DNA from 3 places in the Paraburkholderia sp. D15 genome. Region 2 is predicted to be linked to each of the others. Evidence: riboswitches for the same ligand, from Rfam matches in the RefSeq annotation. Region 2 holds a riboswitch; each other region holds the start of a gene.
The links. A riboswitch is a leader RNA that binds a small molecule or an ion and turns the genes downstream of it on or off. The one in region 2 is predicted to bind cobalamin.

Region 1 (10,051 bases), 370 kb from region 2:
AAAGTAGCGTTGAGCGCGCAAACGCCGTGCCAAGCCTCGCCATGCCAGGCTTGCGTGTCCGGGTCGCTGCGCGGATTCGCCGCAGGGTGCATACTCGATGGCGGCCGCCGGTTTTGCCATGCGCGGCCGCGCTGATACGTCGCGGCACATCGCCGAGCGGCGTGCCTGACATCCTAATACTAACGCCCCATGTCCTCCCGCAACTCTCAATCGTCGCGTGCTCCCGTCATTGCCGCGGTGATGGCGTCCATGGCGATGGTCGCCATCGAGGCCACCATCGTCTCCACCGCGATGCCGCAGATCGTCGCGCAGCTCGGCGATCTGCATCTCTATAGCTGGGTCTTCTCGTCGTTCCTGCTCACGCAGACCGCGATGACCGTCGTGTTCGGCAAGCTCGCCGATCTGTACGGCCGCAAGCCGATCGTGCTCGCCGGCATCGCGATCTTTCTGCTCGGCTCGGTGCTCGCGGGTTTCGCGTGGTCGATGCCCGCCATGATCGTGTTCCGCCTCATCCAGGGCATCGGCGCGGGGGCGATCCAGCCGGTCACGCTGACCATCGTCGCCGACCTGTATCCGGCTCACGAACGCGGCAAGGTGCAAGGCTATCTTGCGAGCGTATGGGCGATCTCGGCGGTGATCGGGCCGATGGTCGGCGGCTTTATCATCCATAACCTCTCGTGGGCGTGGATCTTCTGGATGAACGTGCCGATCGGCCTTGCCTCGGCGGCAGGCTTCATCGTGTTCCTGCGCGAATCGGAACGCCACGCGCGACCGTCCATCGACTTCGTGGGCGCGGCGTTGTTCATGGCCGCCATCGCCGCGCTGATGATGGCGCTGACCTACGCGGGCGACGACCAGCTCGCGCGCGCGGCGCTGGCAGGCGGCGTCTTCCTCGTCTGCGTGCTGCTGTTCGTCGCGCAGGAACGCCGCGCGCCGGAACCGATGATTTCGTTCGCGCTGTGGAGCCACCGGCCGATCGCCGCATGCAACGGTTCCACCCTGCTCGCCGGCATGATCCTGATGGGTTCCACCACCTTCCTGCCGATGTACGTGCAAGGCGTGCTGCACCGCTCGCCGGTGATCGCCGGCCTCGCGCTGACCATGATGATGGTCGGCTGGCCGACCGGCGCCACGCTCGCCGCCAAATCGTTCCATCGCCTCGGCCTGCGCCGCATTCTGGTGGGCGGCAGCACCTTCGTGCCGATCGGCGCGGCGCTGCTGCTGTTCCTGTCGCCCGGCGCGTCGCCGCTGATCGCGGCGTTCGGCTCGCTGATCATGGGCTTCGGCATGGGCACGTCGAGCGTGAGCGCGCTGGTGCTGATCCAGGAAATCGTCAAGGCGGACGAACGCGGCAGCGCGACCGCGTCGAACCTGTTTTCACGCAATCTCGGCAGTACGCTCGGCGCGACGCTGTTCGGCGCGGTGCTCAACTTCGGGCTGAGTCACGCGAAAGGCGTCGCGGTGGTCACGTCGGATCAGTTGAAGGCGTTGCTGCAGAATCAGGCGGCGAGTCTCGGCGATAGCGATATGGTGCGCGCGGTGCTGCATCAATCGCTGCACCTCACGTTCATCTCGCTGTTCGTGATCGCGATCTTCGTGGTCGCGCTACTCGCGCTGGTGCCGCCGGTCAATATCCGCACGGCCAAGCCGGTACCGCTCGAAGCGCTGTCGCCGCTGGAGGATTGACGCGCTCAGGGGTGCGGCGCGGGCAGCGTCCTCGCGAAAAAATCGGCGGCCTGCGCGGTGGTTTGCGCGTGCACCGCGCCGATCCGCTCGCGATCCACGTGCGCGCCCAGTTCCGTGTCGGCGATGACGCCGCCGCAAAACGGTGCAGAGCTTGCGAAATTTTCAGGGGCGGCACAGGCCGGTCATCCACGCATGCACGGCATCGACCGCCGCCGAGCGCGCCGGTTGCGTCGAACGCATCAGCCACAGCGGTTCGAGCGCGAAACCGGGGATCTGCGGCAGTTGCACGACACGTCCACTCGCCAGCGCATCGCCCGCGGTGAGACGCGACACCATCGCGATGCCGGCCTCCTGCTCCGCCGCCGCCACGACGAAACGCGGATCGCTGACCGTCAACACCCGGCGCGTGCGCAGGCCGCCGCGCTTCAGATCCGGTAGCCACGGCGCCCATTCCGGATTGCCCTCATGGACCAGAAGCGGCGCGTGGGTCAGCACCTCGGGAACCGGCGTATCGCGCAGACGGCGCGCGGTTTCCGGCCCGCAGACGGCGATCGCCTCTTCTTCGAGCAACAGCTCGCAGATCACGTCCGGCGTGCGGATCGGTTTCGACGACACCACCAGATCGACATCGACGCGATCGATCTCATTGACCTCCTCGCCGGTCACGAGCCAGAGCTCGGTGGTCGGCAAAGCCTGCGAAAACGCGCGCATGCGCGGCATCAGCCAGCCGGACGCGAACTGCGGCGCGCAGACGAGGATCACCGAATCCGGATTGCCGTACGGCTCGATACGGTCGCGCCCATCCGCGAGCGTGGCCAGCGCCGTGCTCACCGTTTGCGCGTACAGCACGCCGGCCGCCGTCAGCGCCACGCCGCGGCCGATCCGGCGAAACAGCGGTTGCCCGGTCCATGCTTCGATCTGCTGGATCTGATGACTGATCGCCGACTGCGTCAGCGAGAGCTCCTGCGCCGCGCGCGTGAAGCTGCCAAGCCGCGCGGCGGCGTCGAAGGCGAGCAAAGCTTGCAGGGGCGGTAATCTGCGCATCACGCTGCCTCCAGACAGATATTAAAAATATCGATACTACCAGCAAGATTCTTCGCTATTCACCTGAATTTTTCCCGGCAATCATGGCTCCAGTTGCCCAGCTCGCATACTTGACGCTCTGAAGACATGAGTGATTTTTATGCGATGGGCGTTTCCACAATACGACGGGACCGCCACGCATGATCGACGAGAACCCTCTGCTCCATCCGCCCGCCCACGCTGCCGGCGCACCGCCGCCGGACCCGACCTACGCCGGCATGCTGTCCTTCATGCGGCGTCCGTACACGCGCAACCTCGCCGGTGTCGACGTCGCCGTGTCCGGCGTGCCGCTCGATCTCGCGACCACCTTCCGGCCCGGCACCCGCTTCGGCCCGGCGGCGATCCGCGCGGCGACGGTGCTGCTCTCCGAACTCGGCGCGTACCCGTGGGGCATCGATCCGTTCGATCGCCTGAACGTGGTCGACTACGGCGACTGCTGGTTCGATGCGCACAATCCCGCCGGCATCCACGACGCGATCGTCGCGCACGCCCGCGGCATCCTCGCGGCCGGCACGCGCATGCTGACGCTCGGCGGCGACCACTACATCACCTATCCGCTGCTGATCGCGCACGCCGAGAAATTCGGCAAACCGTTGAGCCTGATCCATTTCGACGCGCACTGCGATACGTGGCCCGACGACAACCCCACCTCGCTCAACCACGGCACGATGTTCTACAAAGCCATCCGCGAGGGATTGATCGATCCCGCGCGCTCGGTGCAGATCGGCATTCGCACCTGGAACGCGGACTTCATGGGCATGCACGTGCTCGACGCGCCCTGGGTGCATCGCCATGGCACGCAGGCCGTCATCGACAGGGTGCTGGATATCGTCGGAGCCGCGCCGGCTTACCTCACGTTCGACATCGACTGTCTCGATCCCGCGTTCGCGCCCGGCACCGGCACGCCGGTCGCGGGCGGCCTGAGTTCGGCTCAGGCGCTGGAGATCGTGCGCGCGCTCGGCGCGGCAAATCTGATCGGCGCGGACGTGGTGGAAGTGTCGCCGCCCTATGACCAGAGCGACGTGACCGCATTGGCCGCCGCCCATCTCGCCACCGACATCCTGTGTCTGATGCGTAACCGGAAACTGCTGCGCGAGGAGCGGCTTTAAACGCATCCCGATGCATCGACCCGCGCACGCCCCTGAACCTCTTGCCGACGACTCGACCACCATGCCCCACACCGCCATGAAACCGTTACTGACCGCCCTGCTCCTGTGCGCATTCGGCCCCACCGCGCACGCCGAGGACAAGCAACTGAATCTGTACAACTGGGCCGACTACATCGCGAAAGACACCGTGCCCAACTTCGAGGCGCAGTCGGGCATTCACGTGCGCTACGACGTCTACGACGGCGACGAAACCTTGCAGGCGAAACTGCTGACCGGCTCGACCGGCTACGACGTCGTGGTCCCGACCTCGAACTTTCTTGCGAAGCAGATCGAGGCCGGCATTTACCAGAAGCTCGACAAATCGAAACTGCCGAATCTGGCGAATCTCGATCCCGCGTTGATGAAGCTCGTCGCGAACGCGGACCCCGGCAATCAATACGCGGTGCCGTGGGCATGGGGTACGACGGGACTCGGCTACAACGTCACGCGTGTCAGGAAAATACTCGGCGAGAACCTGCCGCTCGACAACTGGGACGTGCTATTCAAGCCGGAGTACCTGAGCAAGCTGAAGAGCTGCGGCGTGTCCGTGCTCGACGCGCCGACGGACGTGTTCGCCGTCACCTTGCACTATCTCGGCCGCGACCCGAACAGCGAGAATCCCGCCGACTATCAGGCCGCGTACGACGCATTGAAGAAGATCCGCCCGTACATCACCCAGTTCAATGCGACGAGCTATATCAACGATCTCGCGGGCGACGACATCTGCTTCGCGCTCAGTTGGTCGGGCGATGTATCGATGGCCAGCCATCGCGCGCGCGAAGCGAACAAGCACTACGAGATCAAGTACCTGATTCCGCAAGGCGGCGCGCCGGTCTGGTTCGACATGATGGCGATTCCGAAAGACGCGCCGCATCCTCAGGCCGCGCTCGACTGGATCAACTACATCGAGCGGCCGGAGGTGCATGCCGGCATCACGAACGCGGTGTTCTATCCGAATGCGGATGCGGCCGCGCGCAAGTTCGTGAGCCCCGAGATTCTCAACGATCCCACCGTGTATCCGCCGGAGCCGGTATTGAAAACGCTGTTTCTGCTCAAGCCTTTGCCTGCGCAGATCAAGCGGCTGGAGGGCCGGCTCTGGGCGCAGTTGAAGTCGGGGTCGTAGCGATCGACGGCCAAGACTTCGACGACGAACCAGGTCTTTGCTCTGGCTACAACAGCTAGGGCTTCGCGTACAACGTCGAGTCCGCGAAACCCTCGGCGGCCAGCACGTCGCCGACCAGGATCAACGCCGTGCGCTCGATCGACGTGCCCTGCACCTTGCCGGCGATGTCATCGAGCGTGCCCGTGATCTTCTCTTCGTCCGGCCAGCTCGCGCGATAGATCACCGCGACCGGACACGCGCCGCCGTAATGCGGCCGCAATTCTTCGACGATGCGCGCAAGATGCCGTACGCCGAGATGGATCGCCATCGTCGCGCGATGCCGGGCGAGGTCGGCGAGCTGTTCGCCTTCGGGCATGCGGGTCTTGCTTGCGTAGCGCGTGAGGATCAAGGTTTGCGACACGTCCGGCAGCGTGAGTTCGCAACCGAGCGTGGCCGCGCACGCGGCCGTGGCGGTCACGCCCGGCACGATTTCGTACGGAATGCCCAGCTCGCGCAGGCGCCGGATCTGTTCGCCGATCGCGCCGTATAGCGACGGGTCGCCGGAATGCACGCGCGCGACATCGTGGCCCTGATCGTGCGCGTGCTTGAGCAACGCGACGATCTGGTCGAGATCGAGGTCGGCGGTATTGACGACCTGAGCGGCCGTGTGACCGTCGAGCACCGCGGACGGCACGAGCGAGCCTGCATACAGGATCACCGGACAGCTACGCACCAGACGCTGGCCTTTCACCGTGATCAGTTCAGGGTCGCCTGGGCCGGCGCCGATAAAAAACACCGTCATTCGATACTCCAATGATTCATTGAGGCCGAACGTCGCGACGTTCAGGCGAATGCCTGCAAGGCGTCGAGCAACGCGTCGATGTGCTCGAATTCCCGATCGACCGGCGGCAAGCCGGGGCGCCGCAGCATCACCACCGGCAGATGCCGTTCGCGCGCCACCGCGAGTTTTGCCTCGGTCGCGCTGCCGCCGCTGTTCTTGCTCACCACAACATCGAATGCCAGCAACGCGAACAGCGCGCGTTCGTTTTCGAGCGAAAACGGCCCACGCGTCGCGATGATGCGAGCGCGTGCGGTGTCCGCATGCGGATCGAGACAACGCACGGTCCAGAACTGATGCGCGGGAATCTCGTCGAGATGCGCGAGCGGTTCACGGCCGAGCGTGAAGAACGGCTTGCGGAACGGCGCGAGCGCGTCCGTCAGTTCATCCCAGTCGCCGGCCATGCGCCAATCGTCGCCGGCTTGCGGTTGCCAGCCGGGGCGGCGCAGCGCCCAGCACGGCACGCGTGTTCCGGCGCAGGCCTCGGCCGCGTTCGCGCTGATGCGCGCGGCGTACGGATGCGTCGCGTCGATCACGAGGTCGATGCGTTCGTCGGCGAGATACCGCGCGAGACCGTCGCTGCCGCCGAAACCGCCGACGCGTATTTCACACGCGAGATCGTCCGGCGTCTTGCCGAGACCCGCGAGGCTGTAGACGAGCGATGAGCCCGGTTTAAGCGTGACGTCGGCTGCCGGGTCCGTCGGTCGATGGGCCGAAGGTTTAGACGCAAGTTGCCGCGCAATCCGCAGCGCGTCGCCGGTGCCGCCGAGCAACAGGATGCGCGTCATCGTGCGTTCCCATCGCCGGCCGGTTCTGGCGAACCCGATGCGCCAGCCCGCTTCGTCACGTCCAGCAACGTGATCGGCAACGCCTGCCGCCACGTGTCGAAACCGCCGAGCGGTTGCGCGTCGGCGAGCGCGATCCGCGTCAGTGTGCCGCCGTGCCGCTCGCGCCATGCGACCAGCGCGGCCTCGCCCTGCAACGTCACCGCATTGGCGACAAGCCGGCCGCCGTCGCGCAACGCATCCCAGCACGCATCCAGCACGCCCGCCACCGTCACGCCGCCGCCGATGAAAACCGCATCCGGCCTCGCCAGACCCTGCAACGCATCCGGCGCGCGACCGGCCACCAGTTGCAGCCCCGGCACGCCCAGCGCATCGCGATTGTGTTCGATGAAGCGTTGCCGCTCCGCATGTCCCTCGATCGCAATCGCCCGGCAGGACGGATGCGCGCGCATCCATTCGATGCCGATCGACCCGCTGCCCGCGCCTACGTCCCACAGCAGTTCGCCCGGCGTCGGCGCGAGGCGCGCCAGCGTGATCGCCCGCACGTCGCGCTTGGTGAGTTGCCCGTCGTGACGGAAGGCGTCGTCGGGCAGGCCGCAGGTCAGCGGCAGACGCGGCGCGCCTTCGGTCGCGCGGCAATCGAGCGCGACGAGGTTCAGCGCGGCGGTCTCGCCGGCAGGCCACGCATCCGCGCGGCCGTCGATACGTCGCTCCCGTTCGCTACCCAGATGCTCCAGCACGATCATGCGGCTCGCGCCGAAACCGCGTGCGTTCAGCAGCGCGGCGAGCGCCGCGGGCGTGCGGCCGTCCGCGCTCAGCACGAACACGCGCGCGCCATGATGCAGATGCGCGTTGAGCGCCGCCGGCGGACGCCCCACCAGCGATACCGTCGCGACCTCCTGCAACGGCCAGCCGAGACGCGCGGCCGCGAGCGACAGCGACGACGGCGCGGGCAACACCCGCATCTCGCCGTCGGGCAATTGCCGCGCGAGCGTGGCGCCGACGCCGAACAACATCGGATCGCCGCTCGCGAGCACGCACACCGCGCCGCCACGCTCGGCCAGCAAGGGCGCGAGATCGAACGGACGCGGCCACGCGACGCGCCGCGCGCCGAGCCGCGCGGGCAGCATCGACAGATGGCGTTCGCCGCCGTACACCACCGACGCGTCGAGCAGCGCACGCCGCGCGGGCCGTCCCAAACCGGCGAAACCGTCGTCGCCGATGCCCACCACGGTCAGCCACGCGGACGGGCGACCTTCGTTGTCCATTATCTTCAAATAATCCGCTGAGCCACGCCGATCAAGGCGTCCAGCCTCGTTGTGCTGTTCGAAAAAAGGCATAATACAGGCCGCCGGTGCCCTTCGGGGCCGAAGAGGGAACACAGTGACGCTGTGGCTGCCCCCGCAACTGTATGCAGCGAGTCCGCCCGCGCTGCGCGCCACTGGTTCGACCGGGAAGGCCGCGACGGATGATGACCTGCCAGCCAGGAGACCTGCCGGCGAGACTGTTCGTGCCAGCCAACATCGGGCGGGGTGTACCGATGCCGCAGCAATGCCTCGTCACATCGGGCTTGCTCGGGCCGCCGCGCGACGCTCAACCGGTGTCCGTCCCTTGAAGCAAGCTTCGCCCCTTTCCACAACCGTCCACGCTGGTGCTGGCCGTGATGTCGCCGTTGGCAGTCCGGTGCCGGCCGCCGCGCACCCGGCCGTCGGCGACCCGATGCCGGCCGGCGCGCACGCTGCCGGCGGCGCGCGGGCTTCGGCCTGCCCGGGGCTGCTGCGCATCGTTGCCGCGAAAGACGGCGGGCTGTGCCGGATCAAACTGCCTGGCGGCGCATTGAGCGCCGCGCAAGCCCACGCCATTGCCGATGCCTGCACGCGTTACGCCGCCGGTGCGATCGAGGTGACCAATCGCGCGAATCTGCAGGTGCGGGGCGTGCGCGCGGGTCAGGAACAAGCGTTGATCGATGCGTTGGTGAAGGCGGGATTGGGGCCCATGCGGCCGCTGCGGGACGCGACGGATTCGTGCGATGCGGGCACGGCAGCGGCCAGCGTCGACGCGGCCAGCGCCATCGCTGCCGACGACATTCGTAACGTGATGATCAGCCCCGTCGCCGGACGCGATCCCTCGGCGTTGTTCGATACGACGCCGCTGTGCGCCGACCTGCTGACCTTGCTGCAGAACGAACCGCGCTTCGCCGCGCTGTCGCCGAAATTCGCGCTGCTGCTGGATGGCGGCGAACGCCTGGCGCGAATCGATCATCCGCATGATGTGTGGCTCGCGGCGATACCGGCAGACGATGGCGTGCGGTTCGTGTTCGGGCTGGCCGGTTGTCCGCCGGAGGCGGTGGGTTCGGACGCACAGGACCCGACAGTGCAAAGCGCAGTTTCAGCGTTGGCGACAGCATCGCCCTCGGCGCTGCCCACCACGCCCACCGCCTCACACATCCCGCACATCCCACACATCCCACACATCCCGCGTCACACGAACCGAAACGAGCGCAGCATCGCCCTGGCCGCCGTCTCCCCCGGCCAGGTCCCCACGTTGATTCGCGCGTTGCTGCACACGTTCCTCGACCTCGCCGCAAGCGACGCCACCCGCATGCGCGACCTGCTCGCCACGCACTCCGTCGACGCGATCCTGCATCACGCGCAACGCCACGCCGATTTCCCGCTCACGCGCGACATCGCCTTGACCCACTGGCGACGCAGCGTCCCCGCCGACGCCATGCTCCGGCTCGGCGCCCACCCGCAACGCCCGCCCGGCATCTGGCACGCAGGGGGCCAGCCGCCGCTCGGCCGCCTGAGCGCCGACGCGCTGCGCGGCCTCGCCGAACTCGCGCAACGTCACAACCACGGCACCTTACGCATGACGCCATGGCAAAGCGTGTTGCTGCCCGACATCTCGACCGATGCCGTGCCCGCGGTGCTCGACGGTCTGAACGCGCTCGGCCTTGCAACCCGCATCGCGGACCCGATCGCGCGCCTGATCGCCTGCGCGGGTTCGAGCGGCTGCGCGAAAAGCCTCGCCGACACCAAGGCGGACGCACTGCAACTCGCGTCGCATGTGCCCGCGCACGTCGAATTGCATCTCAGCGGCTGCCCGCGTTCCTGCGCGGCCGCGCATTGCGCGCCCTACACGCTGCTGGCCAGCGCACCCAGTGTCTACGACCTGTACCGGCGCGATGGCCAACAAGGCTTCGGCCAATGCATCGCCCAACGGCTGACGCCAGCCGAAGCCGCCGGCGCGCTGGCCAGCATCGACCATGACCGCCCTCACCCCACACCGCCCCGCGCGCCTCAACCGACCGACACCACACATGCTTGACTACATTCGCGACGGCCAGGAAATCTATCGCCAATCCTTCGCGACGATCCGCGCGGAGGCCGACCTCTCGCGCATCCCCGCC
Region 2 (10,051 bases):
AAGAACTCTTCCTGCACGGTGCAGCACAGGCAGCCGTTCGCCAGTTCATACAGTTGGCCTTCGGTTTCCACGCCGTTTTCGTCGCAGCCGATCCCGCAACCCTTGAGGATCTCGCCATCGATCCCGAGTTCGCCGAACTCGTTGACGATCACCGCGATGCGTTTGCCGTCCGCATGCTGAAGAATGTGCCGCAGCAACGTGGTCTTGCCGCTGCCGAGAAAGCCCGTGACGATGGTGACGGGGATCTTGCGCATTGAATGCGCCTGGCGGGTTTGCTTGTCCATCGTGAGGTCCATCCGTGGGAGTTGCACGGGCACGCCGGCGCGCCTGATCGCGATCTGAACGGAAGCGTGGCAGGCGCGAACAACACGCGCTGCGTCCCACGACGACAAACCGGATAGATCACGAAGCACGGGGACGAACGGCGGCGTTGCCGCGACAACGGGAAACAGAAAGCGGGAGATCATGGACGCGCGCCGCATCCCCGCGGCGTTGGTCCTGCGTGTTCTGGCCGGTATCCGGGCTGGCGAAAGCGCCGCTTCCCCTTCCCGGGCGAGGAATTTCTCGCCCAGTGGTGATATGCCGACGCGGCCTTGCGCGTGGACATCGAAGCCGGCTCCGCGGCGCCGGTGATGAACCGACGCCACATTTCGCTTACCGTTGCGGGGGCAGCACAGGTTGACCGGTCCAATGCGGACAGGCGCCCTGTTTCCCGTTTAACTGCGTGCGCGGGAGGCGCGCACGCGAGCACCAAAGTGCGTGCGAGTGTAGGCGCGCGGGCCCTCGGCGTCAAGGCGGCATCGGCCGGGAAGGCTTATCGGGCGGGGCGCCGTGTGCTATCGTATGCGCGCGTTTGGTGCCCGCACATGCGTTCGCGTGTGCAGTTAAACGGGAAACAGGCCGCGCCCTCGTGCGCTTAACCTGTGCTGTCCCCGCAACGGTAAGCGACCAGCGGCGTTTCATTCGGCGGCACCTCGACAGTTTTTTCGCGAGGGCCGCGAACCCGCGCCGCGCATGCGTTTTTCGACGCCACTGTCCGATGAAAACCTCGATGAAAATCGACGCGTCCGGACGGGAAGGCAAAGCGCGTGAGGTCGTCAGCCCGGATACCGGCCAGACGCGGAGGCGGCGGCCATCACGCCGCCGGCCGCCGGAATCCGCGAGGGACGGATGTGATGGCGTTGTAGCACGACATGACAGATTCACGCGCGCGTTTGCGTCTTCGCGTTTGCGTATTCGCGTTTCCGTCTTCGTTCGTCGCTTTCGTTGGGTCGACACCGGTCGATCGACGCAGGCGTACAGCGTGGCGAACCACCTCTGTCGTTTGTGCCGGAATTCGTCGTATCGCATGACATCCTTATCGACCGCCGGGCGCTCGCTGAACGCCGGCATTGGCTGCCGCTCGCGCAGCAGCGCCGATCAGATCGAGGCGGCGGTGCGCGCCGCGCTCGGCGCATCGCTTCGCATCGAACAGATTGCAAGCGTGGCCTCGATCGACAGCAAAGCGCACGAAGCGGGACTGCTTGAATTCTGCGCGCGTCATGCGCTGCCCCTCGTCTTTTTCAGTCGCGAGCAGATCGCCGCACTGCCGGTCTCCACCGCTTCGGCGGCGGCGCAAGCTCATCTCGGTGTCGACGGCGTATGCGAGCCGTGCGCGCTGCTGGCCGCCGGCGACGGCGCGCGCCTCGTCGCCGGCAAAACCATTCACGAAGGCGTCACCGTGGCGATCGCCACCCGCACCCGCAGCACCCGCAGCGCGATTAGCGCCACGAACGCCGCCGCCCTCCACCCACAGGACCCGTCATGAAAACCGATCCCGAATCCCATCAACGGATGACCGAGCGCCGGCGCGAAGGCCACGAAAAGAAACAGGCCAGCGCGACCGTCGAGAAAGGTCTGCTGATCGTCAACACCGGCACCGGCAAGGGCAAGACCACGGCCGCGTTCGGCATGGCCGTGCGCGTGCTCGGGCACGGCATGCGGCTCGGCGTGGTGCAGTTCATCAAGGGCGCCCTGCATACGTCGGAGCGCGATTTTCTCGGCGCGATCGCGCAGTGCGATTTCGTCACGATGGGCGACGGCTACACGTGGAACACGCAGAATCGCGACGCCGACATCGCGACCGCGCGCAAGGGCTGGGACGAAGCGCGGCGGATGATCGAAAGCGGCGACTACCAGATGGTGATCCTCGATGAGCTGAACACCGTCCTCAAATACGAGTATCTGCCGCTCGACGAAGTGCTCGGCGTGCTGAACGGGCGTGCCGACATGCTGCACGTGGTGGTGACCGGCCGCCACGCGCCGGATGCGCTGATCGAAGCCGCCGACCTCGTCACCGAAATGCGCATCGTCAAGCATCCGTATCGCGAGCAAGGCGTGAAGGCGCAACGCGGCGTGGAGTTTTAACGGATGTGCGCAAGCGGCGACAACACGGGGTCGGCGGCTTCGGCGACCTCTGCAGCGGCCCCGGCAGCTTCAGCAAGCACGCGACCGGCAGGCACCAACACGCTTGCCGCCGGCAGTTCCGTGCACGCGTGCCCCGCGCTGTTCATCAGCGCGCCCGCGTCGGGTCAGGGCAAGACCACGATCACCGCGGGCCTCGCGCGCTATCACCGTCGTCTGGGCCGGCGCGTGCGCGTGTTCAAGACCGGCCCGGACTTTCTCGACCCGATGATCCTCGCACGCGCAAGCGGCGCGCCGGTACTGTCGCTCGATCTATGGATGGTCGGCGAGGACGCGTGCCGCGCGTTGCTCGCGCAGGCGGCGGCCGAAGCGGACCTGATCCTGATCGAAGGCGTGATGGGTCTGTTCGACGGCACGCCGAGCAGCGCCGATCTCGCCGCCGCGTTCGGCGTGCCGGTGCTCGCGGTGATTTCGGCGAAGGCCATGGCGCAGACCTTCGGCGCGATCGCGTTCGGCCTCGCGCATTTCAGGCCCGAGGTACCGTTTCACGGCGTGCTCGCGAATCGGGTCGGCTCCGCGCGGCACGCGCAGATGCTTCAAGAAGCGCTGCCGGCGGATCTACGCTGGTGCGGCCACATTGCCGCGAGCGATGAAATCCAGTTGCCGGATCGCCATCTCGGCCTGCATCAGGCCGCCGAGATCGCCGATCTCGACGCACGGCTCGACCTCGCCGCCGATGCGCTCGCCCAGACCGCACTCACCGCCCTAACCGAACTGCCGCCGCCGGTCGCTTTCGCCGCGCCGGCAAGCGCGCCATTGCCCCGTCTTCTGGCCGGCAAAACCATCGCGATCGCCCGCGATGCCGCGTTCTCGTTCGTCTACCCGGCCAATCTGACGCTGCTGGCATCGCTCGGCGCGCGACTCGCGTATTTTTCGCCGCTCGCCGACGAAGCCGTGCCGCCCGCCGCCGACGCCGTCTATCTGCCCGGCGGCTACCCCGAGCTGCATGCGGCCACGCTCGCCGGCAATGCACGCAGCGCGGCCGCGTTGCGCGCGCACGTGGCGGCCGGCAAAGCGCTCGTCGCCGAATGCGGCGGCATGCTGTATCTGCTCGACAGCCTCACGGACACGCACGGCACGCGCACGCCGATGCTCGGCCTGCTCCCCGGCGATGCCACCATGCAGCCGCGCTTCACCGCGCTCGGCATGCAGCAGCTCGACGGCCCGCACGGCACGCTGACCGGCCACACGTTTCACTACTCCAGGCTCAGCACGCCGCTCGCGCCGCTTCGCCACGCCACGCGGCCAAACGCCGCGACACAGGGCGAAGCCCTATATCGCCACGGCGCCATCGTGGCAACCTACATGCATGCTTACTGGCCCTCCAACCCGGCCTTCACGGCCGCCCTGTTCCATGGCGAAGCCTTTTAACGATCCCGACCGCGACGCCGTCTACCGGGCGATTTACGAACGGCGCGACATGCGCCATTTCGTGCGCGATCCGGTCGACCCGGCCGTGCTGCAACGCCTGCTCGACGCCGCGCATCACGCGCCGAGCGTCGGCTTCATGCAGCCGTGGCGGATCGCGCGTGTCACCGATCCGGCGCTGCGCGCCGCGCTGCACGCGTGCGTGGACAACGAGCGGCTCGCCACCGCCGACGCCCTCGGCAAGCGCCGCGACGAGTTCATGAAGCTCAAGGTGGAAGGCATGCTGGACTGCGCGGAACTGCTGGTGATCGCGCTGATGGATGGACGCGAACGGCATGTATTCGGACGCCGCACGTTGCCGGAGATGGATCTCGCGTCGGTCGCGTGCGCGATCCAGAACATGTGGCTCGCCGCGCGCGCGGAAGGTCTCGGCATGGGCTGGGTGTCGCTGTTCGACGTCGACGAAGTGCGTGCGCTGCTGCATATGCCGGCCGGCGCGCGGCCGGTGGCGATTCTGTGCCTCGGCCATGTCGATCAGTTCTACAGCGAACCGATGCTCGAAACCGAACGCTGGGCGAGCCGTGTGCCGCTCGCCGAGTGCGTGTATGAAAACCGCTGGCCCGAGGCGGACCCGGGCGCTTCGTCCTGAACGCTAGCGCGAACGCGCTTCGTCAAGGTTGCAGCGGCTTCACCGAGATCACGTCCGTCGCGCCGCTGCTTGCGTCGGTGCGCAGTTTCACGCGCCAGTCGGCCGGCATCGCGAACGGCAGCTTCGCCAGCGCGCTTTTGACCAGCGCGGGCATCGCGTGCAGCGGATCGGCGTCGCGATCCGCGCTGACCGCGCTGACTTTATAGACTTCCTGGCCACTCGCACGAGCGAAGAAACGCAGCGTCAGTTCGTGCCGGTACGCGGGTCCGCCGAACAGCGAGAACGGCGCGTGGGGTGGCGACGCGCAACGGCCTGCCCCGCAATTTTTCGTGTCGACGCCGACCGCGGCCAGTCGCGTGTCGTACGCGATCGACAACAGATAGCGCGCGGATGTCGCCGAGTTACCGCCGGCGTCGGTAAAGCCCTGCTTCGCCAGTTCGTCGCGCAACAACTGCTCGAAACGCGGATGATCCGCGCTGGCATCCTGCGACGGCATGCGCGCGAGCGTGTAAGTGCGCTCGCCTTGCAGCGCCGCCGCCGCGTCCTCGGCGTGGGACGTGTGCACGTCGGCGCTCGGGCCCGCGCAACCAGTGAGGCTCAGCGCGGCCAGCGCGGTACAGATCAGGATCGCTTTCACCATCGTCTCGCTTCGATAAAGGGCATGCTCGTCGTCGTTTTCGTGTTCGGGCTCATGTTCGTTTTCATGTTCGGGCTCACGCGCGCGGCGCGGTCGGCACTTCGGATTGCGTGTCCTCCAGCGCGGGCAGATCGATCGTGAAGGCCGTGCCCTTGCCCGGCGCGCTGACCACGCCGACCTCGCCGCCGTGACGCGTGACCACCGTCTTCACGAAGGCCATCCCGAGCCCCGCGCCGCCCACTTCCGGCCGCTCGGCTTCGTGAAAGCGCCGGAACCGTTCGAAGAGTCCCGCCTGCTGTTCCATCGGAATCCCGTAGCCTTCGTCGCGGATCGTGCAGGACACGCGTCTCGCGGCACCGGATACGCCAGGCGCCGCGACGACGCTCGCCAGGCTGCACGTGATCCGCGTGTCGGGCGGGCTGTACTTCACTGCGTTGTTCAGAATATTGACGAGAGCGCGCGTCATCAACGACCGGTCGACGCAGATCCAGTGGCCGTCGTCGTCGCCTTGCTCACCCTGCTCCGCGCCCGCCTCCATCTGCAATGCGATGCGCTTGGCGTGCGCCTGCGGCCAGACTTCGTCGCTCGCATCGATCAGCAGCTCGGCCAGGTTCACCGGTTCGAGCACGTAGGCCTGCGACTCGGCACGCGCCAGTTGCACGAAGTCGTCGGCGAGCGTCAGCGCGCGTTGCGCGTAGCGTTCGATGCGCTCCAGCAAGCCGCGCGCGAGCACCGGTTCGGCGCGGGCCCGTTCGATTTCCACCAGCGCCAGGATCGACGCCTGCGGCGAACGCATGTCGTGCGACAGCAGCCGCAGCGCGTCTTCCCGCTGACGCTCGGCCGCATGCAGCGCCGACACGTCGACGAGACCCGCGATCCAGCCGGTCGTCTCGCCCTGCGCGTTGGTGCAGTTCGCGTAGCGCAGCAGGTGATCGCGTCCGCTCGCGTCGCGTACTTCGACGCCCTGCGCCATCAGCGCGGCGAACTCGCCGCGCGTCGGGTCGAGCAGCGCGGGCCATTGCGCGTGCGCGAGCAGATTGTTGTCCGCGTCGGTGGCGGCGTTGCGGTCGATCGTCTTCACCAGCGCGAGGCCGCCGAGCACCGCGTGCATCGGCTGTCCTTCCGGCGCCGGCGCGTTCAGGCGCGCGAAATGGGCCTTGGCCGCGTGGTTCGCGATCAGCACCACGCCGCGCACATCGCTCACGAGAATCGGCTCGGGCACGCTGTCGAGACTGTCCCACACGAAGCGCTTCATGTCCTGCACGCGCTGCGCGGCTTGCGCCATCAGCGCCATGTGCTGCTCCAGCACGTCGCCGCCGAACTCGCGGCCGCGCGGCGGTGTCAGCGGCGTTTGCGGCAGCAGATGCGGTTCGTCCGCGAGACGCTGCAACTCCTTGCGCAGATAGGCCATCGTCATTTCGAGGCGGCGCCAGTTCCAGATCGGATACACCACGACCATGCCGGCGATGGCGGGCACCGGCGACATCCATAGCCGCGCGCCGTACAGCAACGCGGCGCTGCCGGCCGCCGCGAGCGCGCACAGCGCGCCGGTCAGCAACAGCGAACGGCGCGGCGACAGCACGAGGAAACCGGCCAGCAACACGACGAGCGGCACGAACGACACCGCGCACAGCACCCACGGCTCGGCCGGTTCGATTGCCCGGCCGGTGAGCAGCGTGTCGAGTACGTTCGCGTGGATGTACACGCCCGGCAGCGGACCCAGTTCGCCGGAGACCGGCGTCGCGAAACGGTCGTACAGACCGGAGGCGGTCACGCCGATCAGCACGATGCGGCCACGGAGCCGATCGGCGGACACGGCGCCGTCGAGTACGTCGGCGAAACTCAGCTTGCTGTAGTTCTCCGCGTTCGGCCCGAACGGAATCAGGAAGCGCCCCTCGCCATCGACGGGTTGCGCAGCGGGCTGGGCCGCGCCGGCCGTGACGTCGCTCAATCGCAGCGAACCATTCGCCACCGCCTGCGCGGCGGGCACCATCAACTGCGGCCAGCGCGACGGCGCGTCGCCCTCGAAGCGCGCGACGCTGCGCACGATCCCGTCGCTGTCCACTTCGAGATTGATATGGCCGAGTCCGGCCGCCGCGCGCGCGAGCGGCGCGACCGGTTCGACCACGCTACGCTGCCCCGCGCCGTCCGGCGCGCTCAGCAGCACCGGCAGATAGGTGGGACTCAGCGCGATCGCGCGGGCCAGTCCGGCGTCTTCCGGATTGGCCTCGGTGAACAGCACGTCGAAGATCACCGCGGCGGGCTTCGCCTCCGCGAGCCGTTCGAGCAGCCGCGCATGGACGCTGCGCGGCCACGGCCAGCGGCCGAGCCGCGCGATGCTCGCGTTGTCGATTTCGACCACCACGATGTCGCGCAGCAAGGGCTGCGCATGCACGCTCAGAAAGCGGTCATAGACCAGTTGATCGACGCTCGCGGAAAAACGTCCGAGCGAGCTGAGCAGAATCACGACGACACCCAGACAGCCGAGCGCCATCCATTCGATCAGGAAGCGGCGCCCGGCGCGCCGTCCGAGACGGGCGCGGGGATCGAGGCTCAGGCGCGGGGTTGGGTTCGGCAAGGCGTTGCGTGCTCGGGAGCGATGAGACGGGCCGACAGCCGGCCCGGTCCCGTGAATCTACAGTCTCAGCGCGCCAGCGTAAACGAACGCACCGCGCTGCTCTTCTCGTAGAAGCGGCCGTTCTCGAACTGCTCGGCGACGATCGTCCAGTAGTAGACGCCGGGCGGCAGGTCGCTCACCACCAGCTGGCCACCCGTCAGATCGGTACGGTCGACGATCGGCTGCCGCAGATCCGCGCTCGCGGCCAGCACGAAACGGAAGCGCGTCTCGACCGTGCTGCGGCTGACGAACCAGCGGAACTCGTAGTCGCGGCTGCCCGCACGCTGCGCGCCGAGGCCGACAACCCCAGTTGACGACGCTCGAATGCATAGACCTGCGGCAGGCCTTCGAGACCGTGCGCGTCGATCGCGGCGATGCGCACGAAATAGGTGCCGTCGGCGAGATCGCCGAAGTCCGCATGCGGCGCGCCGACCCGCAGATCGCGGACGAGGTCGAGCTGATCGGCATCGCGCGCGATCTGCACGCGGTAGCCGTGCGCCTCGGCATCGGGAACGAGGTCGAAGGCGACCGTCTTGCCGTCCTGCACCCTGGCCGGTTGCGTCAAGGCGGGCGCCGCCAGCAACGCGACCGGCGCGCCGATCGTGTCACCCGCGCGCGTGATGCTGCCGAAGCTCGCCTTCACCAGTTGCGCCGACGCCTGCAGCGGCACGCCCGGCTGCGGCGCCGCTGCGTGGCCGTCGAGCGTGGCCGGATCGACGCCGACTGCGCCGTCGAGCACTTCGACCGCGGTGGTGTGGGCGTCGTCGTCATAGGCGACCTTGAAGCGCGTGCCACGCACGCCCGCCACCACCGACGGCGAACGGATCTGGAACCGGTCGTCCGGCCGGGTCGCGTGCGTGACCTGACTGTCGACTTCGCCGTGACGCAATGCGAGCACGCGGTCGCCCGCGCCCGTCAACGTGGTGCGCCGCAAGCGCGCGATGTCGACGTCGGCATCGTGCGCGATGGTCACGTGCGAGCCGTCCGGCAGTTCGAGCGACACGAACCCGTCGCGGCCGGTGCGGATATGGTCGCCTTCGCCGAGCGTCGCGCCTTCCACCAGCGGACGGAACGGGCTCTTGCCGAAGGCGTGATCGACGGGGCCGCTCGTCGCGATCACGCGTGCGGATTCCTGGTCCTGCTTGAGCCTGTCGGCGGGCAGGCGCAACGCGATGCCGGCCGGCATGCGGCGCGGTGCGGGGACATGGTTGAGGCGGCTCAGCACCGCCCAGTCGCCCGGGTCGCGCAGATAGAGGCCGGCGATTTCGTAGAGCGTGTCGCCGTCGCGCGTCGTGTAGGTGACATAGGACGGCGTTGCCGGCGCGCGCGGCTTCGACGCGCGTGTGCCTTGGGCGTGGGCCGGAATCGAGGTGGCGCAGCAGAAGGCGACCAGGCTCGCGGCGAGCCAGCCGGTGCGGGGACGAATACGGTTATCGTTGGCCACGGTTCCCGCCACTACTGCGGGAACCGTCACGCGTCCCCCTCGTCGGGGCGTGCATCGGCGGCTGCGGGCTGCGGCGCGGAGTCGACCCGCTCGATCCGCTCGATCCGCTCGACCCGCTCGATCCGTTCGAGCCGGTAGCCGTAACCGTAGATCGGCGTCAGCCGGTAACCGTGCTCGGGACGCAGGCCAAGCTTGCTGCGCAGCATCGACACGTGGGTGTCCATCGTGCGCGACGGGATATCGGTCGCCTGTTTCCAGATCACGTCGAGGATATGCGCGCGCGACAGCGGCCGGCTCAGGTGCTGGAACAGCAGCAGCGCGAGTTCGAATTCCTTCTGCGTGACCGCGATCGTCGCGCCGCGCACCACCACGTGCTTCGCGCCCAGATCGAATTCGAAATCGCCGAACGTTTCCTTCACGGCGGCCGGCTTCAGGTGATACGCGCGGCGCAGCAGCGAGCCCACGCGCGCCAGCAGCACGGCGGCAGACACCGGTTTGACGACGTAATCGTCCGCGCCGGTGTTGAGAATCGACGTGATGTCGGTCTCGCGGCCGCGGCTCGTCATGAACAGCACCGGCAGGCGTTCGGACAGGCTTTCGCGCACCCAGCGCAGCACTTCCTCGCCGGACATGTCGGGCACGTTCCAGTCCAGCACCAGCAGATCGAACGTCTGACGCCGCAACTGCCTCACCAGCTCGCGGCCCGCGCCGAATGCATGGCAAATGTGGCCAGCGGCCGACAGTGTTTGACACACCAGATCGGCCTGAGCCGAATCGTCATCCAGGACAGCAATTCTCATAAATCCCCGCAACGCGACAACGTCATTCGTAACTGATGGCCGGCTGACCGCTGGGGCGCCAGCCGCTGGATCG
Region 3 (10,051 bases), 410 kb from region 2:
CCGGAAAGCCGTCGGCGATGGTGCGGCCGTTGGTGATCGCGATCGAACGGCCGATCTGGTTCAGCGGAATACGATGGCGCGCGGCCAGCGCCTGCACGCTGCTGATGCCGGGAATCACTTCGTAGTCGAGCGCCTCACGGCCTTGCCGCGCGATTGCCTCGACGATGCGGATCGTGCTGTCGTACAGCGACGGGTCGCCCCACACCAGGAACGCGCCGACGTCGCCGTCTTTCAGTTCGCCCGCGATCAGCTGCTCGAAAATGCGCTGCTTGTCGCGGTTCAGGTCGTCGACCGCGCCGCGATAGTCGCCGTGATCGGGGCGCCGTTCGGGGCTGCTCGCTTCGACGATGCGATAGCGCCCGCCCTCGACGAAACGTTCGATGATCTGCCTGCGCAGCGCGATCAGTTTGTCTTTGGCGGCGCCTTTGTCCATTACGAAGAACACGTCGGCCTGGTTGAGCGCTTTGATCGCCTGGACGGTCAGGTAGTCCGGATCGCCGGCACCGATTCCTATGATCAGGATTTTTTTCATCAAACGGATTTCCGGTTGGCGTGAATCAGCGGCATGGGATGCGTGGCGATCGACTCGATGCAGGGGGGAACAAATGAGGGAGAGAAAACGGCGGAAAAACGGATAGGAAGGCGGATAGGAAGGCGGCTCATACGATGATCAAAACATATTGCTTGATGAATCATAGCGTGACTCCCGCACGGTGCGGTATTCGATCGATTGGGTGGCCGCGGACGCAGGCCGCGCTCGCCAGCAGGGTGCCGGCCGCGAAAGTGTTGCGCGAACGTCCGACCGGTACCGCGAATCATTGACGCGCGGCCCGTCGAGTCGTTACGCTTGCGCCCTGATGGTTCCCCTGACGGGGATCAAAAGGGAATGCAGTGAGGGGCGTACGCGCCCCGAGTCTGCGGCTGCCCCCGCAACTGTCAGCGACGAGTTCGCGCCCAACGTGACCACTGGGTGACCGGGAAGGTCGGCGCGCAACGACGACTCGCGAGCCAGGAGACCTGCCATCGACCGAGGTCTGCGCAAACGCATCGGGCGGGGTGTCCCGATGCGCCGGCACCGCTCCCATGCGGTCGCTCGTTGCAAGGACGGCCCAACCTCAGGACCAGTCATGTCCCTCTGTTTTGATCCATGCGCTCCATCGTCGGAGGCGCAACACCTTTGCATTCGTCTTTGCCTCGGCATTTCCGTAACAGGTATCGCCACGCCATGAAAATCCATCATGTTCTCATGACGTCCGCGCTGACCGCCTGCGCATTGCCGATCGTTTTTCCCGCAGCCGTTTCGTCCGCCTACGCCGCGGACGACGCGAGCTTGCCGCCGGGCCAGCCGTCCGCGCAAACCACCTTGCCGAATATCGTGGTGACCGGCGACACGCAGCATCTGCCGCAATCGTTCGATCAGCGTTATGCGTCGACCCAGGTATTGACCCGGGCGGATCTCGACCGGCTGTCGCCGGCCGACCCCAGCATCACCCAGGCGCTGGCCACCTTGCCGGGCGTGACCGTGGTCCAGAACGGCGGTCCGGGCGCCACGGCATCGGTCAGCATTCGCGGGTCGAGCGGCAATCAGGTGGCGGTGTTCATCGACGGGATTCGCGTCGGCTCCTCGACCACGGGGCAGGCCGAGTGGGCGGATCTGCCGACCTCGGCGTTCGATCGCGTGGAAGTGATCTCCGGTCCGGCGGCGGCCTCGTTCGGCGCGGATGCGGTGGGCGGCGTGGTGCAGCTGTTCACGAACCACGCGGCGAATCAACCCAACCGCACGACGGTGTCGTTCGGCGGCGGTTCGAACAAAACCTTCGATACGCAATTCCGCACGTCGGGCAGCATTCCGTCCAGCGGTCCGCTTTCGGCGCTGTCGGGGCTGACGTATTCGCTGGGTCTGCACGACTACAACACGGCCGGCATCGACGCCACCTTGCCGTTCGCTTACGGCCACGAAGCCGGCCGCAATCCGTACCATGCGCAGGACGTGGACGCGCGGCTCGGTTACGCGCGCGACAACTGGTCGATATCGACCTTCGCGCTGTATCACAAGTCGACGTTCTCCTACGACAACGCCGGCGGCGACGACCAGCAGCTCGATCATCAACTGACCACGGGCGTGTCGTTCCATGTGGACATCACGCCGTATACGCAGTTCGACCAGTCGATCGGCTACGCGTACGACCGCCAGTTCCTCTACGCGAACGATCCCACGCTCGGCACCGACGAAATCGATTCGACGCGCTTCAGCACCTCGACTTCGCTGACGCATCAGGAACATGGGCACACGTTGTTCGGCCTGCCGCTGTCCGGCGAATCGAAGATCGCCTACGACTTCTCGCGCGAGCAGGCGTTTCTGCCGATCGACATTCCGTCGGGCGTGCCGGCGCGTAACGACTCGGCGGTGTCGCTGCATCAGTCGGCGGTGCTGGGGCCGCTCACGCTGTTCCTCGCGGGCCGGCACGAGGTCGTGCAGGGCGTGTCGGTCAACACGGGCAACGTCGCGCTGGCTTACGCGATCACGCCGGTTTATACCGCGCGCGTGTCGTACGGCAATGCGTTCCGTCTGCCGACGTTCAACGATCTGTATTACCCGGGGTTCTCGAATCCGAACCTGTCGCCCGAACGCAGCGATACGGTCGAGGCGGCGTTCGACGCGAATACCTCGATCGGTACCTTCACGGCCGCGCTGTACGACACGCGCGTTCACGATCTGATCACGTACGACCCGGTGACCTTCGCGCCGGTCAACGTGGGCCGCGCGCATATTCAGGGCATCGATCTGTCGTACAAGGGCACGCTCGGCAAGTCGACGCCGGTCAGCCTCGCGGTCGGCATTCTGAATCCGCAGGACGTGACCGATCAAACGTGGCTGAACCGCCGTCCGCGTCAGACCGTGAGTCTGAGCGTGGACCACACGTGGGACGAGTTTCATCTGCACGCGCTGAGCACCGGCGCCACGCTGCAGTATGGCGGCTCGACTTACGACGACCCGGCCAACACGACCTTCCTGCCGTCGTACACGACCGTGGCGCTGCGTGCCGCGTATCAGGTCAATTCGCATCTGACGCTGTCGGCGTCGGTGACGAATCTGTTCAACCGGCAGTACTCGACCGCGTACGGTTACGCCACGTTGGGCCGCACGGCGTTCGGCAAGCTGGCTTATACGTTCTAGGTTGTAACAGACCGGCGCGTGCTTTGCGCTTTGCAGGCCTGACCCCGTCGCAGCCGACGGGGTCAGGCGACCGAAAGCTTAGATCGCGGTCGTCACCGGCGCCGTCGCGGCGGGGTCGGTGATGCTCGGCTTGCCGGTCTCCACGTGACCGGCAATGCGCCGCACCCAGCCCGCGTTCCCCGCGACGCTGAACTGAAAGTCGTACCACTGGCTGTTGCACGACAGATCCCAGTGCGCTTCCGCGCTTTTCCCCGCGGGCACGCTCAAGGTCACCGGCGGCGTGCCGTACGCGACATCGGTCGCGGTGACGGTCAACGCCGTGGTGCCCGCGTTGGACAGCGTCACGTACACGTTGCCGTTCGCCACGTCGTAGCAGGTCACCAGATCCGGCTTCGCGGCCGCGTCCGCGCTCGCGACGCCGCCGAAGCGGCGGAAATAGCCGTTCGGTCCGTACACGTTCACCATGTAGTGGCCGTTCGCATCGAGGGCCCAGGTGTCGGTCAACTGCTTGCCGGCTTCCACCGTGTAGTGGCGCGGCGTCGCGGTCGGGTCGCCGGTGTAGACCCAGAAGTGCGCGCCCTGCGTGCCGGTGTTGGCGAACGTCACCGCATAGCCTTGCGCCTGCAACTGGCCGTTCACGTGCAGCTCGTACGGCAGCGCCCGCGCCGGACGCGTGCCGGGTTCCTGCGCGGCCACCAGTTGCTGTGCGGTGCTGGCGGGTGCGGCTTGCGCGGTCGGCCGTGCGCATTGCAGGTCGGCCTGGGCGACGTAGGTCGTGGTGCTCGGCAGCGACGGCAGCGTCGCATCCGATTTCGAAAAATCGAGCGCCGTCGTCAGGTCGCCGCAAACCGCGCGACGCCACGGCGAGATGTTGGTTTCCATCACGCCGAAACGCTTCTCGATGAATTGCAGCACCGACGTGTGATCGAACACCTGCGAGCACACGAAGCCGCCCTTCGACCACGGCGAGACCACCGTCATCGGCACGCGCGGGCCGAGACCGTACGGCAGGTTGTCGGCGGTATAGGTGCCGGCCTGGGTCGCGGTGACGACGTTATGGCGTTCCAGCGTGATGTCGACGGTGCTCATGCCGGTGCCCGCCACGGTCGGCGCCTGCGGCGGCACCACGTGATCGAACAGGCCGTCGTTCTCGTCGTACATGATGAAGAGAACGGTCTTGCTCCACACGTCCGGGTTCGACGTCAACGCGTCGAGAATCGTCGAGATGTAGTTCGCGCCGTAGAGCGGCGTGAACTTCGGGTGCTCCGAATAGGCGGCGGGCGGCAGCAGCCACGACACCTGCGGCAGCGCGCCGGCCTGCACGTCGGCCTTCAGTTGCGTCAGCGTGCGCGTGCTCATGCCGCGCGTCTGCAACGACGAACCGGCCGGCGCATTCACGAAGTTCTGGAACGCGGCCAGCATGTTGGTGCCGTAGTTGCCGGTGAAATTGTCGAAGCCCGTGCCCTGCTGATAGACCTGCCACGAGATGCCGGCCTTTTCGAGCCGCTCGGGGTAGGTGGTCCAGTTGAAGGGCTGCAGCTGGATCGCGTCGAACTGATTGTCGATGTAATCGGTGTTGTCGAGCAGCGGACCGCCGCCGGTGGCGAGCGGATCGACCATGCCCGTCATCAGGTACATGCGGTTCGGGTGCGTGTTGCCCGGAATCGAGCAGAAATAGTTGTCGCACACGGTGAAGGCATCGGCCAGCGCGTAGTGGAACGGAATGTCCGCGCGCACGTGATAGCCCATCGTCATGTTGGTCTTCTGCACCGCCCACTTGTCGGCGCGGCCGCCGTCGATCGCGCCGTGCGTGGTCGCCCACGTATGCGGCAATCCGCCGATACATTGCGCGTTGACGCCGGGGTTCGTGGTGTCGTAGCGGAACGGCGCGATCACCTTGGTCTGATCTTCCTGGCGCGGCTGGAACCACACCGGCTGCCCGTTCGGCAACGTGACGGGGAAGCGGTCGTTATAGCCGCGCACGCCGCTCAGGTGACCGAGGTAGTGGTCGAACGAGCGGTTCTCCTGCATGAACACGACGATGTGCTGGACATCCTGAATCGTGCCGGTGACCGAGCTCGGCTCGATGGCGAGCGCCTTGCGGATCGACTCGGGGAACATCGTGGTGGCGGCGGTCGCGCCGGCGAGGCCGGCGGACAGTTTCAGAAAATCGCGACGGGTTTTGGCAGCCATGCGGAGGACCTTGTTCTAATCTAATGCCGGTATCGGGAGGAGCGGACGGATCAGGAAGCGGGCGAGGTGACGCCCGGCGGGCAGCTCATGTGCGTGGTGGCGATGGCGGCGTTGCCGCACGCGGATTTCGCCACGGGGGACGGCGAGCTCGACACGCTGTCGCCGCATGCGCCGAGCAGGGCGGCGATGGCGATCAGACCAACAGATGCGAGGTGACGTAATGCCGGACGCGGCATGAAGGTCTCCGTGAAAGTGATCGGGGGGACGCGAGCGGGCGTCGGCTAACGCGGTATTCGAATGACACTGAACTGTCCGCGGTGCCGAGAAGATAATTTCAATTTATTACGCGTGAGTGTCTTTACTCGAATGGCCATCCATTAAGATGATCCGTTCGCGGAAGGCAGGGAAGCGGGGCGTCGCCTTGACCGCCGCGTCAATCGATGTCGATGTATTGAATCAATCAATCGAATACGGGAAAAAAAACCAGATGGCCAATGAAGTGATGCTGATGATTTCGATTCAAACGAAACCGGGGCGCGGGGAGGAGCAGGTGGCGGCGTTTCGCCAGCTGGCGCCGGTCGTGCGGGCGGAGACAGGGTGTCTGCAATACGACCTGCATCCCGTGGCCGGCGACAAGGACCGCTTTGTTCTGCTCGAACGATGGGCTTCGCAGGAAGCGCTGGCGGCCCACGACGTCACGCCGCATATGATCGCGGCGGATGCGCATAGCCCGGCATTCAGGGCCGGGCCGGCGACGGTGTTGCAGCTCGACGCGACGAGCGTCGCCTGATTCAAAAACACATGATGCGGGCGGCACGAACGGTTCGTGCCGCTCTGGCCGCTCTGGCCGTTATGACCGTCATGGCCGTTCCAGCATTACTGCGCGGACAACTGCGAGCGCAGAAACGCCGCATAGCCGTTCTGCGTCTTGATGATCTTCCCGGCGCACTTGTCGTAGTTCGAACCCTTCTCGTTGTCCTGACCGTACATGCCACGGCACTGCGCGAACAGCGTCAGCGTGGCGCCCGTGCCCTTCGCTTCGCGAGTCGCGGAGAAGGCCGCGTTGCCGGAGCCGGAGGGCACGTCGGTGTCGATCGCCGTGGCATCCGCGCGCGTGATGGAGGTCTCCGAATGCTGCTCGATATAACGCTTCGTGAGGGCCCACGCGGCATCGCAGTTCGACGCGGCGCACGCGAGCGTCGCATTGCGCTGTGCCTCGGCGAGGCTGGTTTCGTTGCGGACGAACTGCTGGGCCTGGCGCTCTTCTTTTTCGGGCGACGAGCACGCGGTGAGGACCAGTGCAACGAGCGCGAAGCTGACGATCTTTTTCACGAGTGAATCTTCCCTGGCAATAGTCGAGCGCGATTATAGCGGTGCGCCGGAAGCGCTCGCGGATTCGCGGTATGCGGCCGACATACCGTGACCGGGCGACACTGCGCCGGCCCGCGCCGTGACGGGGTCCGGCGCAACGATACATGGCACGATCCCTTCCGGCCTGCTAGATTGCTAGTTCAGCCGCATTTCAGCCGAATCATTGATCGGGAGAGATCGATGGCCGACAGACCGACTTCCAGCACGTCCACCGTGCGCTCGCTGGCTCTGATTGCAGTCGTCGTGGTCGCGCTGGTCGCGGCTTTTGCCTATACGGCCGGCTGGCTCTCGCCAGGGCGGCTGACGCCGGTCAAGATCGTCAATGCGCTGGCGCCGCCAGGCGGCGCGGCGCTCGGTTTCCGGCGCAATCACGCGAAGGGAATCTGCTTTACGGGCAGCTTCGAGTCGAATGGCGCGGCGGCGAGTGTGTCGTCGGCGCCGATGCTCGCGGCCGGCGCCTATCCGGTCACGGGCCGCTTCAATCTCGCCACGCCCGATCCCAAGGCGGTGGATGCCACCGTCCGCGTCCGCGGCCTGAGCTTGCGTATCGTCGCGCCGGTCGGCAGCGAATGGCGCACCGCGATGATCTCCGCGCCGTTCTTTCCGGTGGCGACACCGCAAGCCTTCTACGGTTTGCTGAAGGCCTCGGCCAACAAGAGCGACCCGGATGCGATGAAGCAGTTCGTCGCCGCGCATCCCGAAGTGGCGCATTTCGGCGCATGGGCGGGCAGTGCGCCGTGGACCGCTTCGTATGCGCAGGAACGCTACAACAGCCTGAACAGTTTCATCTTCACCAACGCGTCCGGCGAGCAGCATGCGGTGCGCTGGTCGTTCGTGCCGGCCGCGCAACCCGAGCCCGTGCCGCACGATCAACTGCAGGCGCGCGACCCGGACTTCCTCGCGGCGGACATCGCGAAGCGCGTTCACGACGCGCCGCAACGCTGGACGCTGGTCGTCACCATTGCCAATCCGGGCGATCCGACGGCGGACCCGAGCCAGGCCTGGCCTGAGGACCGGCGCAAGGTGGAGGCGGGCACGCTGGTGGTGAGCACGATCGAACCGGAAGCCGACGGTCCGTGCCGCGACCTCAATTTCGATCCGACCGTGCTGCCGCCCGGCATGCACGTTTCCGACGATCCGTTTCCCGCCGCGCGCTCGGCCGCGTACGCGGTCTCGTTCGACCGGCGCACCGCCGAGGACAAGGACTATCCGCGCCATCCGGCGGGAGGGAGCACGCCATGACGCCGATCCACGATCGTTTCACACCGCTGCAACGCGTGCTGCATTGGGTCATGGCGGTCTGCATTCTGGCGATGTTGTTTATCGGCGTCGGGATGGTGTCGACGGTGCGGCCGGATTATCTGTCGCTGGTGTCGATCCACAAGCCGCTCGGCATCGCGATTCTCGTGCTGGCGCTGATCCGGCTCGTGGTGAGATTGATCCATGGCGCGCCGCCATTGCCTGCTTCGATGCCGGCCGTGATGAAGCTCGCGGCCTATCTTTCGCATCTGGCGTTCTATGTGTTGATGATCGTGCTGCCGCTGCTCGGGTGGGGAATGCTGTCGGCGGCGGACTATCCGGTCGTGGTGTTCGGTGTGCGCTTGCCGGCGATCCTGCCGCATAGCAATGGATTGCACACGCTGCTGTGGAATGCGCATCGGGTGCTGGCGCTGTGCTTCTTCGCGCTGATCGTGCTGCATCTCGCGGCTGCGCTGCTGCATGCGCTGGTGAGGCGCGATGGTGTGTTTGAAGCGATGGCGCGGTGGCGGTGAGGATTCGCCTACGGTTGTTTGATTGAAACGGCGGCGCCGTTTCAATCAGCGCGCTCGTCGAAATCCCGGCGCGCCTTTTCCACCGCGTCGAGGTTATCGGCGGCCCAGACCCACACGCCGCAAAAGGCCGCGCCCAACGTAAAGCCGAGATCGGTGAGCCGGTACTCCACCTTCGGCGGCACGACCGGATAAACGTGGCGAATCACCAGGCCGTCGCGTTCCATGGTGCGCAGTGTTTGCGTGAGCATTTTCTGACTGATGCCTTCCACCATTTCACTCAGGCGTGTGAAACGCAGCGGTGCTTTTTCGGCGAGTACTTCGAGGATCAGCATGGTCCACTTGTCCGCCACGCGCCCGATCAGATCCCTGACCAGCGATGCGATGCGCGGATCGATATCGACCGGTGGCGTGACGCTCGCATAGTACTGGGCGGCGGCAATCTGTTCGGGTGTGAATGCAGGGATGCGTGCCATTTCTACACTCTCTTTCTGGTAAGTATCAAACTTTCCGGTGCCTTCTTTCATTTGAATAGTGTACCCGTCACACTACGTCGAAGTTCAATAAAACGTGGGGCGTAGTCGATGAAAATGATCGGAAGAACCGTATTGATTACGGGCGGCACGAGTGGCATCGGACTCGAACTCGCGCGGCAACTGATCGCGCGCGGCAATACGGTGATCGTCACCGGACGGGATCTGCGCAAACTGGACGCGGTGCAGCGCGATGTGCCTGGCGTCCACGTGTTCGAGAGCGACGTCAGCGATCGTGAAAGCGTCGAGATCTTGAGCCGGAAGGTGGCGGAGCAGTTTCCCGCGTTGGATACGCTCGTGAATAATGCGGGCGCCATGCGCAACATCAAGCTCATGCAGCCACGCGAACTCGCGGATCTGACTGCTGAAATCGGTGGGAACCTGGCGGGCCCCATGTGGATGGTGCAACAGTTCCTTCCGTTGCTGTTGCGACAAGGCAGTAGTCTGATCGTCAACGTGACGTCGGGACTGGCGTTCGTGCCTTTTCCCGCGGCGCCTGTCTACAGCGCCTCGAAGGCGGCCCTTCACGCATACACGCTGTGTTTGCGAGCGCAATTGGCGGACGCGGGCGTGTCGGTGGTCGAACTGGCTCCGCCGGGTACCGAAACGCCGTTGTTTCGCGGCGAGTTTGCCGAGGAAATGAAGGGCGAGAAAGGCATGAACGTCGGTACGCTCGTGCAGCACGCCATTCGCGGTATCGAAGCGGGCAAGACCGAGATCCGTCCCGGCGTGAGCAACGTGCTGAAAATCGCCAGCCGGGTTGCGCCGGGTTTCATGTTGCGGCAAATGATCAAACTGGGGTCGCCAAAAACGTCCGGTGCATAAACGGCAGCCTTATCCCGTCTTTAACTTTCAAGGAGAGATGTCATGGAAATGACTGGCAATACGATTTTGATCACGGGCGGCGGGTCGGGGATTGGTCGCGGACTCGCCGAAGCATTTCATCGCGCTGGCAACCAGGTGATCATCGCCGGGCGGCGCGTTGATCTGCTCGAGTCAGTGGCCGT

Region 1: another riboswitch for cobalamin. It lies ahead of LFL96_RS33680 (oxidoreductase); the one in region 2 lies ahead of LFL96_RS20270 (cobalamin biosynthesis protein).
Region 3: another riboswitch for cobalamin. It lies ahead of LFL96_RS22340 (TonB-dependent receptor); the one in region 2 lies ahead of LFL96_RS20270 (cobalamin biosynthesis protein).

What each region holds. Positions count from the first base shown of each region.
Region 1 is NZ_CP110396.1:3,125,276-3,135,326, reverse strand. It holds gene LFL96_RS33715 (MDR family MFS transporter) at 190-1,686, shown strand; gene LFL96_RS33710 (LysR substrate-binding domain-containing protein) at 1,849-2,730, opposite strand; gene speB (agmatinase) at 2,910-3,878, shown strand; gene LFL96_RS33700 (polyamine ABC transporter substrate-binding protein) at 3,955-5,040, shown strand; gene cobM (precorrin-4 C(11)-methyltransferase) at 5,096-5,821, opposite strand; gene LFL96_RS33690 (cobalt-precorrin-6A reductase) at 5,863-6,645, opposite strand; gene cbiE (precorrin-6y C5,15-methyltransferase (decarboxylating) subunit CbiE) at 6,642-7,910, opposite strand; cobalamin riboswitch at 7,978-8,157, shown strand; gene LFL96_RS33680 (oxidoreductase) at 8,362-9,969, shown strand; gene LFL96_RS33675 (precorrin-8X methylmutase) at 9,962-10,051, shown strand, end outside.
Region 2 is NZ_CP110396.1:157,243-167,293, forward strand. It holds gene cobW (cobalamin biosynthesis protein CobW) at 1-296, opposite strand, end outside; cobalamin riboswitch at 492-770, opposite strand; cobalamin riboswitch at 838-1,133, shown strand; gene LFL96_RS20270 (cobalamin biosynthesis protein) at 1,349-1,807, shown strand; gene cobO (cob(I)yrinic acid a,c-diamide adenosyltransferase) at 1,804-2,406, shown strand; gene LFL96_RS20280 (cobyrinate a,c-diamide synthase) at 2,527-3,834, shown strand; gene bluB (5,6-dimethylbenzimidazole synthase) at 3,818-4,480, shown strand; gene LFL96_RS20290 (DUF4136 domain-containing protein) at 4,503-5,120, opposite strand; gene LFL96_RS20295 (CHASE2 and HATPase_c domain-containing protein) at 5,194-7,695, opposite strand; partial or broken gene LFL96_RS20300 (FecR domain-containing protein) at 7,761-9,100, opposite strand; gene LFL96_RS20305 (response regulator transcription factor) at 9,205-9,978, opposite strand.
Region 3 is NZ_CP110396.1:571,849-581,899, reverse strand. It holds gene cobF (precorrin-6A synthase (deacetylating)) at 1-532, opposite strand, end outside; cobalamin riboswitch at 842-1,040, shown strand; gene LFL96_RS22340 (TonB-dependent receptor) at 1,226-3,178, shown strand; gene LFL96_RS22335 (phospholipase C, phosphocholine-specific) at 3,257-5,371, opposite strand; gene LFL96_RS22330 (hypothetical protein) at 5,422-5,607, opposite strand; gene LFL96_RS22325 (putative quinol monooxygenase) at 5,724-6,161, shown strand; gene LFL96_RS22320 (hypothetical protein) at 6,248-6,703, opposite strand; gene LFL96_RS22315 (catalase family peroxidase) at 6,923-7,984, shown strand; gene LFL96_RS22310 (cytochrome b/b6 domain-containing protein) at 7,981-8,514, shown strand; gene LFL96_RS22305 (helix-turn-helix domain-containing protein) at 8,556-9,038, opposite strand; gene LFL96_RS22300 (SDR family NAD(P)-dependent oxidoreductase) at 9,102-9,869, shown strand; gene LFL96_RS22295 (SDR family NAD(P)-dependent oxidoreductase) at 9,912-10,051, shown strand, end outside.